3 regions of the Virgibacillus sp. W0181 genome follow, and region 2 is predicted to be linked to each of the others. Evidence: riboswitches for the same ligand, from Rfam matches in the RefSeq annotation. Region 2 holds a riboswitch; each other region holds the start of a gene.
What was found. Region 2 has a riboswitch for cyclic di-GMP ahead of ACLIBG_RS03610 (competence type IV pilus major pilin ComGC). Riboswitches for the same ligand answer to the same signal wherever they lie in the genome.
Positions count from the first base shown of each region.

Region 1: it holds a riboswitch for cyclic di-GMP, as region 2 does, so the genes downstream of both, ACLIBG_RS03715 (anti-repressor SinI family protein) here and ACLIBG_RS03610 (competence type IV pilus major pilin ComGC) in region 2, are expected to answer to the same signal.
Region 3: it holds a riboswitch for cyclic di-GMP, as region 2 does, so the genes downstream of both, sinI (DNA-binding anti-repressor SinI) here and ACLIBG_RS03610 (competence type IV pilus major pilin ComGC) in region 2, are expected to answer to the same signal.

Region 1 is NZ_JBPYCR010000005.1:19,516-22,693, reverse strand. Features, by position in the region: gene nagB (glucosamine-6-phosphate deaminase) at 1-682, opposite strand, end outside; gene ACLIBG_RS03725 (hypothetical protein) at 763-915, opposite strand; gene ACLIBG_RS03720 (helix-turn-helix domain-containing protein) at 1,252-1,584, opposite strand; gene ACLIBG_RS03715 (anti-repressor SinI family protein) at 1,770-1,943, opposite strand; cyclic di-GMP riboswitch class I at 1,965-2,049, opposite strand; gene ACLIBG_RS03710 (LCP family glycopolymer transferase) at 2,285-3,178, shown strand, end outside.
Region 2 is NZ_JBPYCR010000004.1:114,675-117,852, forward strand. Features, by position in the region: gene ACLIBG_RS03605 (type II secretion system F family protein) at 1-1,013, shown strand, start outside; cyclic di-GMP riboswitch class II at 1,067-1,151, shown strand; gene ACLIBG_RS03610 (competence type IV pilus major pilin ComGC) at 1,172-1,546, shown strand; gene pilM (type IV pilus biogenesis protein PilM) at 1,647-2,546, shown strand; gene ACLIBG_RS03620 (hypothetical protein) at 2,558-3,109, shown strand; partial or broken gene ACLIBG_RS03625 (hypothetical protein) at 3,090-3,178, shown strand, end outside.
Region 3 is NZ_JBPYCR010000015.1:53,014-56,191, reverse strand. Features, by position in the region: gene ACLIBG_RS08505 (SRPBCC domain-containing protein) at 1-331, opposite strand, end outside; gene ACLIBG_RS08500 (ArsR/SmtB family transcription factor) at 464-784, opposite strand; gene sinI (DNA-binding anti-repressor SinI) at 1,347-1,469, opposite strand; cyclic di-GMP riboswitch class I at 1,482-1,567, opposite strand; gene ACLIBG_RS08490 (serine hydrolase domain-containing protein) at 1,887-2,930, shown strand.

The DNA of each region.
Region 1 (3,178 bases), on a different contig from region 2:
TTGAATGTTTATGTAGAATAGATGCAGGAAATAATTCTGAGATATCTCCATTGATTAATCTAGCAATTGCTTTTGCTTTTTTCTCACCTGATGCTAACAATATAATTTCTTTGCTTTCCATAATTGATTCAATCCCCATTGAAATAGCACGCGAGGGCACTTCCCACCCGGAAGCAAAAAAGTGTGCATTTGCATTCCTCGTGGATTCGTCCAATTCCACTACATGCGTTCTGCTCGTAAACGGCGTACCTGGCTCATTAAAGCCAATGTGACCATTTACACCTAAGCCGAGTAATTGAACATCAATGTTATTTGCATCTTTTATCATTTTTTCGTATTGTTCACATTCTATATCATAGTTTTCAGCGACACCACTTGGGACATGCGTATTTTCATTTGGAATATTAATATGATTAAACAACTTTTCATTCATAAAATAATGGTAGCTGTTTGGGTTATCATCTGCCAGACCGATATATTCATCCAAATTAAAAGAAACTGCATGTTCAAATGTTATTTCGCCTTGTTTATATTTTTCAATCAAACATTCATAAAGCCCTACAGGTGTTGAACCGGTTGCCAAACCGAGAACAGGGTTGTCCAGTTCGTTTAGTTTATTAACCATTAATGCGCATGCTTGCTTGCTCATATCCTCATAGTCCTTTGCTTCAATCAGTTTCATGTTACACGCTCCTTTATTTTATTACCTAAAGCATCTCCAGCCTTAGGGTATTGAGATATTACAATAATATTATATGTTCCCTAATTTACAACTGATTTCGAATGCACAGCAGTATCGCTAGTCAATTCGTATATTAACGCTTCAATCATTTCATCAGATGACTTAATTTTACAAGACTCTGTATCATTGATCAGCTTTCTTAGCATTTTTTTTAATTTCTCTTGTTCTTTCATAGTGATCCCCCACCTTTTTCTCGTAAGCCTGCTGTAATTAACAACAAAAGTACTGTTCCTATAATAAAGGAATTCATTGTAATTGTCACTTGTTTTTTTGTTTTGTATAAACTTTAACTGATAACGCAATGCACGTTATTAGCCCATATACTGACCGTTTACTATTCATTTATACCCTGTTCCATCTAGCTGAAACCATCAAGTTTCAATCGCCTATACTATTCTATGCACAAGGGTGTAATATGGGTGCATTTATACATCAACTTTTGTTTGCATGCATTCTGCTAATTGCCCAAAACAAAAACCGCAGGCATTTATTGCTCTACGGATAAATCATTAGCCTTCTTGTTTGTTTTTCCAACGATTAAATTCTAGATACTCTTTAAATTGATCTTTCGTCACACCAGAATCCATTGCTTCTTGTACAAGCTTAAGCCATTCATCATCCAACTGTTCTTCAAGATCAACCTCTTCTCCACTCCGAATCAATTCATTTACAGATATGTTAAGTACTTCACTTATTTTCTCCATAAATTGGATGGATGGATTCGATTGAAGATTTCTTTCAATAGAGCTTAAATAAGATTTTGCTACACCGGCTTTTTCAGCGAGTTCAGAAATAGACATCTTTTTATCTTGCCGTAATTGTTTAATCCTTAAACCGATCACGTCCATACACCTTCTTTCCAAATGAATTATATCATAGGAAGGCTATATGGTTCTATAAATATTATATAAAGCTTTTAAATTAAGTCTTTTTCCTTGTCCTCCCCTTAAATAGATCGTTCAAATGACCTGGTGAAAAGATAGTATGACGTAAACATTAAAAGGTGATTAGGAAGTTGCTTGATCGTTCAAAGGGATGCATTTCCATTACACTTTTTTCTTTTGTACGTTGTTATGTCATTATCTTTCATCGTATCCAGAAAAAGCCTTACATCTTCAACGGACAAATGAAGCGACTTAGCTTCTATCATTAATTCAACCCACCCTTGATCTTGCTCTTCTCGTTTCAATTTATTTTCCATCCCACGTACCCCCATTAATTCTCAGGCAGCACGGCCATCATAGCTTGGTAGCGTTAGATCCGTAACTTTGCGTCCTAACTTTTCAGTCAGTTTGCCTTTTTAACTGGTGAATTGATTATTTATTCCTATTATACCTCGCTTTGCATCACTTGTGGGTGTCTTCTTTTGTCACAAGAAGGCTTGTTTTATCACAGAGCTGTCGAATTTCTTTAATCTACAGCAATGATTTTATAACAGAATCTTTTATATACTTAAATTCAGCTCATTAACGGTGTATAATTGATGTAATAAAATTTTATGGTAGACATGACAACCATTTTATGGTGAAAGGGAGAATACAAGTGGATTCAAGACTGAATAATTTACATAAAAAACGAAAAAGAAGATGGCCCTATTGGGTGGGGGCGATTATTATCATCCTTTTTCTGCTAGTGGGGGGCTTTTTATACTATATATATGATAAAGTCGGTGACACCGTTTCCGATATGCATGACCCGCTAGAAAGAGATGCAGATCCGAAAAGACAAGAAAAGCTAGAGTCGATCTTTAAAAATAATGCATCTATAAATTTACTGTTGCTCGGTGTTGATGAACGTGATGGGGACAAAGGCCGATCAGATACAATGATCCTTATGTCGTTGAACCCAAAAACTAATTCCATGCTTATGTTCAGTATTCCAAGGGATACGTATGTTAATATTCCCGGCCGAGGAAAGGATAAAATTAATCACGCGTATGCCTTCGGTGATGTGGAGTTATCCGTACAAACAGTGGAGGAAGCATTTCAAATACCTGTACATTTTTATACAAAAGTAAACATGGAAGGATTTCAGCAAGGGGTCGATGCTATTGGTGGGGTCACAATCGAAAATGAACAAGCTTTTTCACAAGGTAAACATCAATTTCCAAAAGGGGAAGTTCACCTAAATGGGACAGAAGCACTCGATTACATCCGGATGCGTAAAAAAGATTCCCGCGGTGATTTGGGAAGAAATGAACGACAAAGAAAAGTAGTAGCCGCAGCCGTTGATAATGCTGCCAGTTTTTCCGGCATTAGTAAAGTCGGGAATATTCTAGATATTCTAGGTGGAAATGTAAAAACGGATTTAAATATGGAGCGCATGCAAACATTATTTACTAATTACCGTTCAGTGCGTAATAATATGAGGCAAATCGAACTACAGGGCTCCGGTCAAATGATAGAAGGGACATGGTATTATGTCGTTTCTGATGAA
Region 2 (3,178 bases):
TCATTTTCCTGCGACAATATGCGACGTTAATTCAGTCCGGCATTCCTATTTCCGATGCAACAAAAACGATGAGAGAGCAAACGAATAACTATGCTTTGCGGATCGCACTGGAAGATATGAATAAGCGTCTAGAACAAGGGCAATCCCTGTCTGAATCAGCAAGCAAGCATCCGAACGTTTTTCCCGAACTGCTTGTCCATATGATAGAAGCAGGGGAGGCGAGCGGGAAGCTGGACGAAATCTTGAATCAAATGGCTACGTACTACGAGAAGCAGTACAATAACCGGCAAAAAGTAATCTCGGCCTTAATGTATCCAAGCATTGTCGGTTTAATCACATTTGTATTAACGATCTTTTTGCTCGTTTTTGTCGTGCCGCAATTCGTTTCGATGTTTTCATCGTTTGGTCAGGAATTACCAGCCTATACCCAGTTTATTGTAAATCTCAGTCACTGGGCTGGGTTGTATTGGTGGGTTTTGATAGTGTTGGTGGTTGCGATCGTTGCGCTTTACCGGGTATTTATGAAACAAGAAGCATTTGCCTATCAGATGGATCTTATAAAAATGCGAATTCCGATCTTTGGCCAGCTCGTTCATAAAGGCGCATTCGTTCGGGCGACCCAAACATTAAGTGCCTTATTTAACAGTGGCGTGCCAATCTTGCAATCGGTGGAAATTACGGAAAAAGTTATCGGAAATCGCGTGATTCGCGATATATTTGCTCGATCGCGTGAATCATTGACCGTCGGCGAATCAATGACTGTCCCGATGATAGGTCATTGGGCTTTTCCCGCACTCGTCGTGCAAATGATAAAAATCGGCGAACAAACCGGAACACTCGACGCGATGCTTTTAAAAGTAGCAAACTTTTATGAGGAAGAAGTGGAACAACTGTCCGATCGGATCAAAGTGCTAATTGAGCCACTCATTATCGTCACGCTTGCTGTTGTTGTAGGCGGTATTATACTGGCAATTGTACTGCCAATGTTTTCTATGTTTGAGAATTTTGGTTAAAAGTTGCAAAATCGACACATAATTTGTCGAAATATAACTAGTAATCTATTATAATAAGATTAGGAGATGGGGAAGGATTATCTATACATCGGGCACTTGGATAATCTGGAGTCATTAGTGCGACCGACCTAATTTTTCTTAAATTAGGAGGAATGAATATGTTTAACAAAGTAAAAAAGATGTTCAAAAACGAAAAAGGGTTTACGTTGGTGGAATTATTAGCCGTTATCGTTATATTAGGAATTATTACAGCTGTTGCTGTTCCGGCGATTGGGAGTATATTGGATGGAAAAAAGCAAGACGTACATGAGGCAAATTGTCAGTTGGTTTCTAATGCAGCAAGATTAGCGGCTGTGGAAGATAATATAGGGGATAGTACTGATCTTGCGACTTTAAAAACTGAAGGATTTTTAGAAGAAATACCTGAAGACCCCAACAGTGGTAATCTTTATGGAGAAAATACTGGTGTTATAAAGAATAACGATGGTAAGTATATTATGCAAATGGAAGGTTGTCCTGGGTATACGCCATAAATATAAATGAATACTTATTAGTTATACAATTGACGCCCTTGCATCATGCAATTGGGGCGTCTTCTTACATTATTTAGTCAACAAGAAGTGAGGTGGAAGGATGATTTTGCCAACGGCCGGTCGTGTTAATCTCGTTATAACCAACAACATTATTCGTTATTCTTTCCACAAACAGCCTTCGATGGACGGGCTGGCCTACAAAGGTGAGTTGGAGCTTCCGCAAGGTACAGTGCAAGATGGCGTTATTTTAAATAAAGCAGTATTCAAAGAGGCGATGAATAAGCTTGTCGTGAAACATAAATGGAAGCGAAAGAAATTATTCCTTGCCCTTCCTGATAGTACTGTAGTTATACGGGAATTGAAAATTCCGGCAGCTTTGGAGAAAGAAGAAGCAATCGGATACATAAAAAACCAACTCGGCAGTACAATTTATTTGCCGTTTGATCAGCCGGCGCTAGCAGTTGAATTTTTGGAAGTGAAACAAGAGGAAAGAGAAATTTTATTGTTTGCTTATCCAAAGGAAAAAATTACGGGCTTTACGACAGCTTTTGAAGAAGTTGGCTTAAAGCCGGTAGTAGCAGATTTGACGTTCCTTTCTATTTATCGCTATTTTGCCCATAATATTGCTGAATTACCTGCGCATCTTTTACTCATTCATTGGAATGAGGACGCATTAGTTTTAACCGCCTTTCAGCATAATAAAGCCATTTTCACCCGGTATATTAAGCCTGATCAAGCCGTTAATGCACAAGTGCTGGAGCAGCCGATACAAGATAATATGATCGAGATTAGAAGAATTCTGGATTTCTATCAATATTCGATTATGAACGGCGATGCGGCAGTTGAACAAATACTGCTTACTGGGGACTCCCCCTATTTGCAGGTAATAAAAAAGTCGTTGAACGAAGAATTTGCACTGGATATTTATGCGCCCCCAATTTCTGATGAAGAATGCAAATATGTGGATGTATATGGGCTTGGATTAAAGCAGGATGCATAGAAGGTGAACTTATGACGGTTGAAATAAACTTTATCGAAAAAAAAGAAAGTAAATATGTTGCTCCAGTACTCTTTGCCATTGCATTTATTTTCCTATTGCTTCTAATTGCTGCGCTAATTTTTTACCAGCGATATGAACTGTCAACGACGATGGAGAGTGATAAAGCAGAACTTGCAGGATTGGAAACCGAACTGCTCTCATTGCAAAAAGAAACGGCCGATGAACAATTGCTAAAAAGGATCGAAAAAGAGATGGAAAAAATGCAGGAAGAAACCGCCCCTGTTTTTTCAATGTATGAGGAAACTGTTCTGCCGCTTGCAGGTGGAAAGCTGTCCGTTTATGAAATGACCGAACCGGAGAAAATAGTGATTGTTGGAGCGTTTACGTCATTGACGGAAGTTGCAGACTATACGGAAATGCTAAGCGAAAAATCATATATCACCGATACGGAGCTGACGGAAATTACGAATGGAAATGACGGATTTGAAGCAATGTTGACGTTAAAGATCGATTCGGCATTGGCTGTAGAGGAGCTTAATGAACATGCGCAAACGCTGGAATAAAATATATACAATCACAAGCATTGCTCTGTTGGTTGTTACTGCGCTTGTCTACACGGTGCTTTATGTCAA
Region 3 (3,178 bases), on a different contig from region 2:
CAATATTTCCATCTGCATCCGTAAAATAATCAGTGTAAATAATCGTCTCTGGCTCAATAATATCGTTGTATATGACTTTTCCCCAAGACTCCATACCGTAATATTCCCCTTGATCCCGATCAGTACATTTCATACAGAAATGCCACATACCACCCGGTCGGAAATCAATATGACAAACCGGGAGTTCCCATCCAATAGGTCCCCACCAAACTTTTAGATGTTCAGGCTCTTTAAACATATTGAAAACGAGATCGCACGGTGCATCGAAAACACGTTCCAGTACTAGCACTTTGTCGCCTTCAACTCTAGAATTTAATTCGTTATTTGACATTTTACTCCTCCATTCGATTGTGTAACCTTTCTTTACTCTTAATTTTTTCCAAAGGTATAATCATCATCATCGTCTTAGGTGCATTCTCAAAGGTGAAGATAACTAATGTGCATTCATTAATTGGTTATTAATTCAGTGTTTTTTCTCCTGTAATACATTTAGATAATCGTCCAGGCGATCCATCCGCGCTTCCCACACCCGTCGATAAGAATCGAGCCATTTATCTAGCTCTTTAAACGTTTCCAGTCTTAACTTGTATATTCGACGGTTTGCTATTGGCTCAACTTCAACAAGGCCAGCTTCACTCAAAACACGAAGATGCTTTGAAGTTTGGGGCTGGTTTAGTTTTAATTTACTTGCAATTTCCCCCACTGGAAGCGGCTCTTCAAGAAGAAGATCAATGATATCAAGACGATTTGGTTCCGCCAGGGCACTAAATGTTTTCGCGTTCATGTTGATTCAACTCCAACCATTTTCATTTTACATAAATCCATTAACGTATGTTGTTACATGAAATTATCACATCCGATTCTTTGACTTAGTCACACGTTGTTGTTTACACAATTATTCCATATCGGGAATATTCCCGTCAAGTTATATTTATATTTTTCAAAAAACAATATAGTATTTTCCGAATCCTTAAAAACCCGCTTCAAAACAACCTAAGCTAGGTAGCTAATCCATAATCTTTATCAATCTTCTTTAAGATGTAATGATACCGGGGCTGACTTAAACAGAGCTATCATAAACGGAAAGAGGGGAAGTTTGTTCAAAAAAAAGCGCCACGATGTTCTCAATCGTAGCGCTTTCCATCTACTTCAAGTATCCTAGTTTTATATGATGTATTGCAGATTTCTTAAAAAACCATTAACGTTAATATAAAAATGATTGTAGAAAAAAATAAAACTAAGTAGCTGTTTTCAACCTTGTATTATAAAGTATTTTTTAATGAAAATTGATTTTCACAGAAGAAAACTTTTGCTCGGTCTTCTGATAAGCAATAAAGAAATAAAATCTATTTAATTTCTATTGCTTCATTGCTTAAGTATTCTCTAACAACATGAATAGGAATCCCTAAATCCCGAGCTTGAATTATTAAATCTACCCATTCTTTATCCAGTTCTTTTGCACTAATCACGATCGCCTCCTGAAAGGCAGCCCAGCTATCATCGTTGGAAAAACATTAGACCTGAGGCTTTGCGTCCCAATCTTTCGAGAGGTTTGCCTTTTTCTGAATAGTGTAATTAATTTGATAGTAATATATTACCACACTCCATTACCGAATTGTACTTTATAAAGAAAAGTTTATTAAATTATATTATTTATCCCCTTTTATAAAATTTACTTTATAAAAGGGCGTGTAACAATGGTTTCAGTTTAATATTTTGTATAGTTCCGGAAATCAAGTCTTTAAAAAATTCACATGCAAAATAGACTGTTATATATCCTCTATTTGAACGACTGATATCCAGATTATTAAAGAGTGTATGTTAAATATACGCGTTATTTTTTAGGCTCTAATTGTTAAAAGTAAAATATTATGAGGGTGGTTTATATGGGAGTTAAAACGCAAAAAATTGATAAAGTATTCGAACGAACTACAAATAAAAGCCAAATACATGAAGCCGTTCTACTTGTAGAAAACATGGAAGGAGATTTTTCATACAGCAAGGGGTACGGGGGGAAGGATGTTGATTCCCCAATCCTTATGGCAAGCATCACAAAGCTGTTTACCTCTACCTGTATTTTTATTTTGAAAGAGCGGGGTAAGCTGTCACTTGACGATGAAGTAACAAAATACTTTAAAGAAGAAACATTGGGTAACCTACATATTTACAAGAACCAAGATCATTCCACAAAGCTTACACTTTCACATTTATTACGTCAAACAAGCGGATTGCCGGATATCTTTGAAGAAGGTAGTAATAATGCAAAAAAACGTGCAATCCATCAGGACATGGAATATGATTTTGATGAAATGATAACGATGACCAAAGGTTTAAAACCGCATTTTGCACCTGACAGAGGAAAAAGAGCTCATTACGCTGATATAAACTTTGATATGCTCGGAAGAATAGTTGAAACAGTTGCTAATTCAACATTAGATGATGTATATAAGCAATTAATATTCGACCCTCTAAAGCTAACAAATACTTACCTTCCTAAGAGTGACCATGATTTTGTTCCTAAAGTTTATTATAAAGACAGTTCCTTTTACCGCCCAAAATACGTAAGAAGCTCTCGTGCCAGTGGAGGTGGTATTTCTACTGCTCGTGAATTAATGATATTTATCAAAGCTTTCTTTAGTGGAACGTTATTTAATAAAGCTGTTTTTCATGAACAAAATGTAATGAACAAGTTGCAAGCTTCCATGTTTCCGATTCATTACGGTGCTGGATATATGAGAATTCCACTAAATGGGATTGGGACATTTTTTATGGGGAGAGGGGAATTGGTTGGACATTCCGGTTCATCAGGTTCATTTGCATTTTATTACCCTTTAAAAGATTTGTTTTTTGTTGGAGATGTCAATCAAATGGCAAATCCTGCACTTCCCGTAAGATTAGTGATGCAACTTGCTCTTTCGATGAAATCATAAAGACACTAAATCAAAAATAGAGTAATTTTTATTGTTAAGTAATATTGAATGATTTAACATTGAATAAAGAGCGAATCTCAAAGCAAATCTATAAAGCGATTTCAATCAACGGCAATTTGGGCGAAATTGAGATTATAAAGGGGACGATTTCATTAAAAGATATATTATATTTTCTATTAGTTTTTTAACTTTGTTTGTATTATTTCAAGTTCTATCCGGGTATTTTATGACACTTTTTTATACTCCAG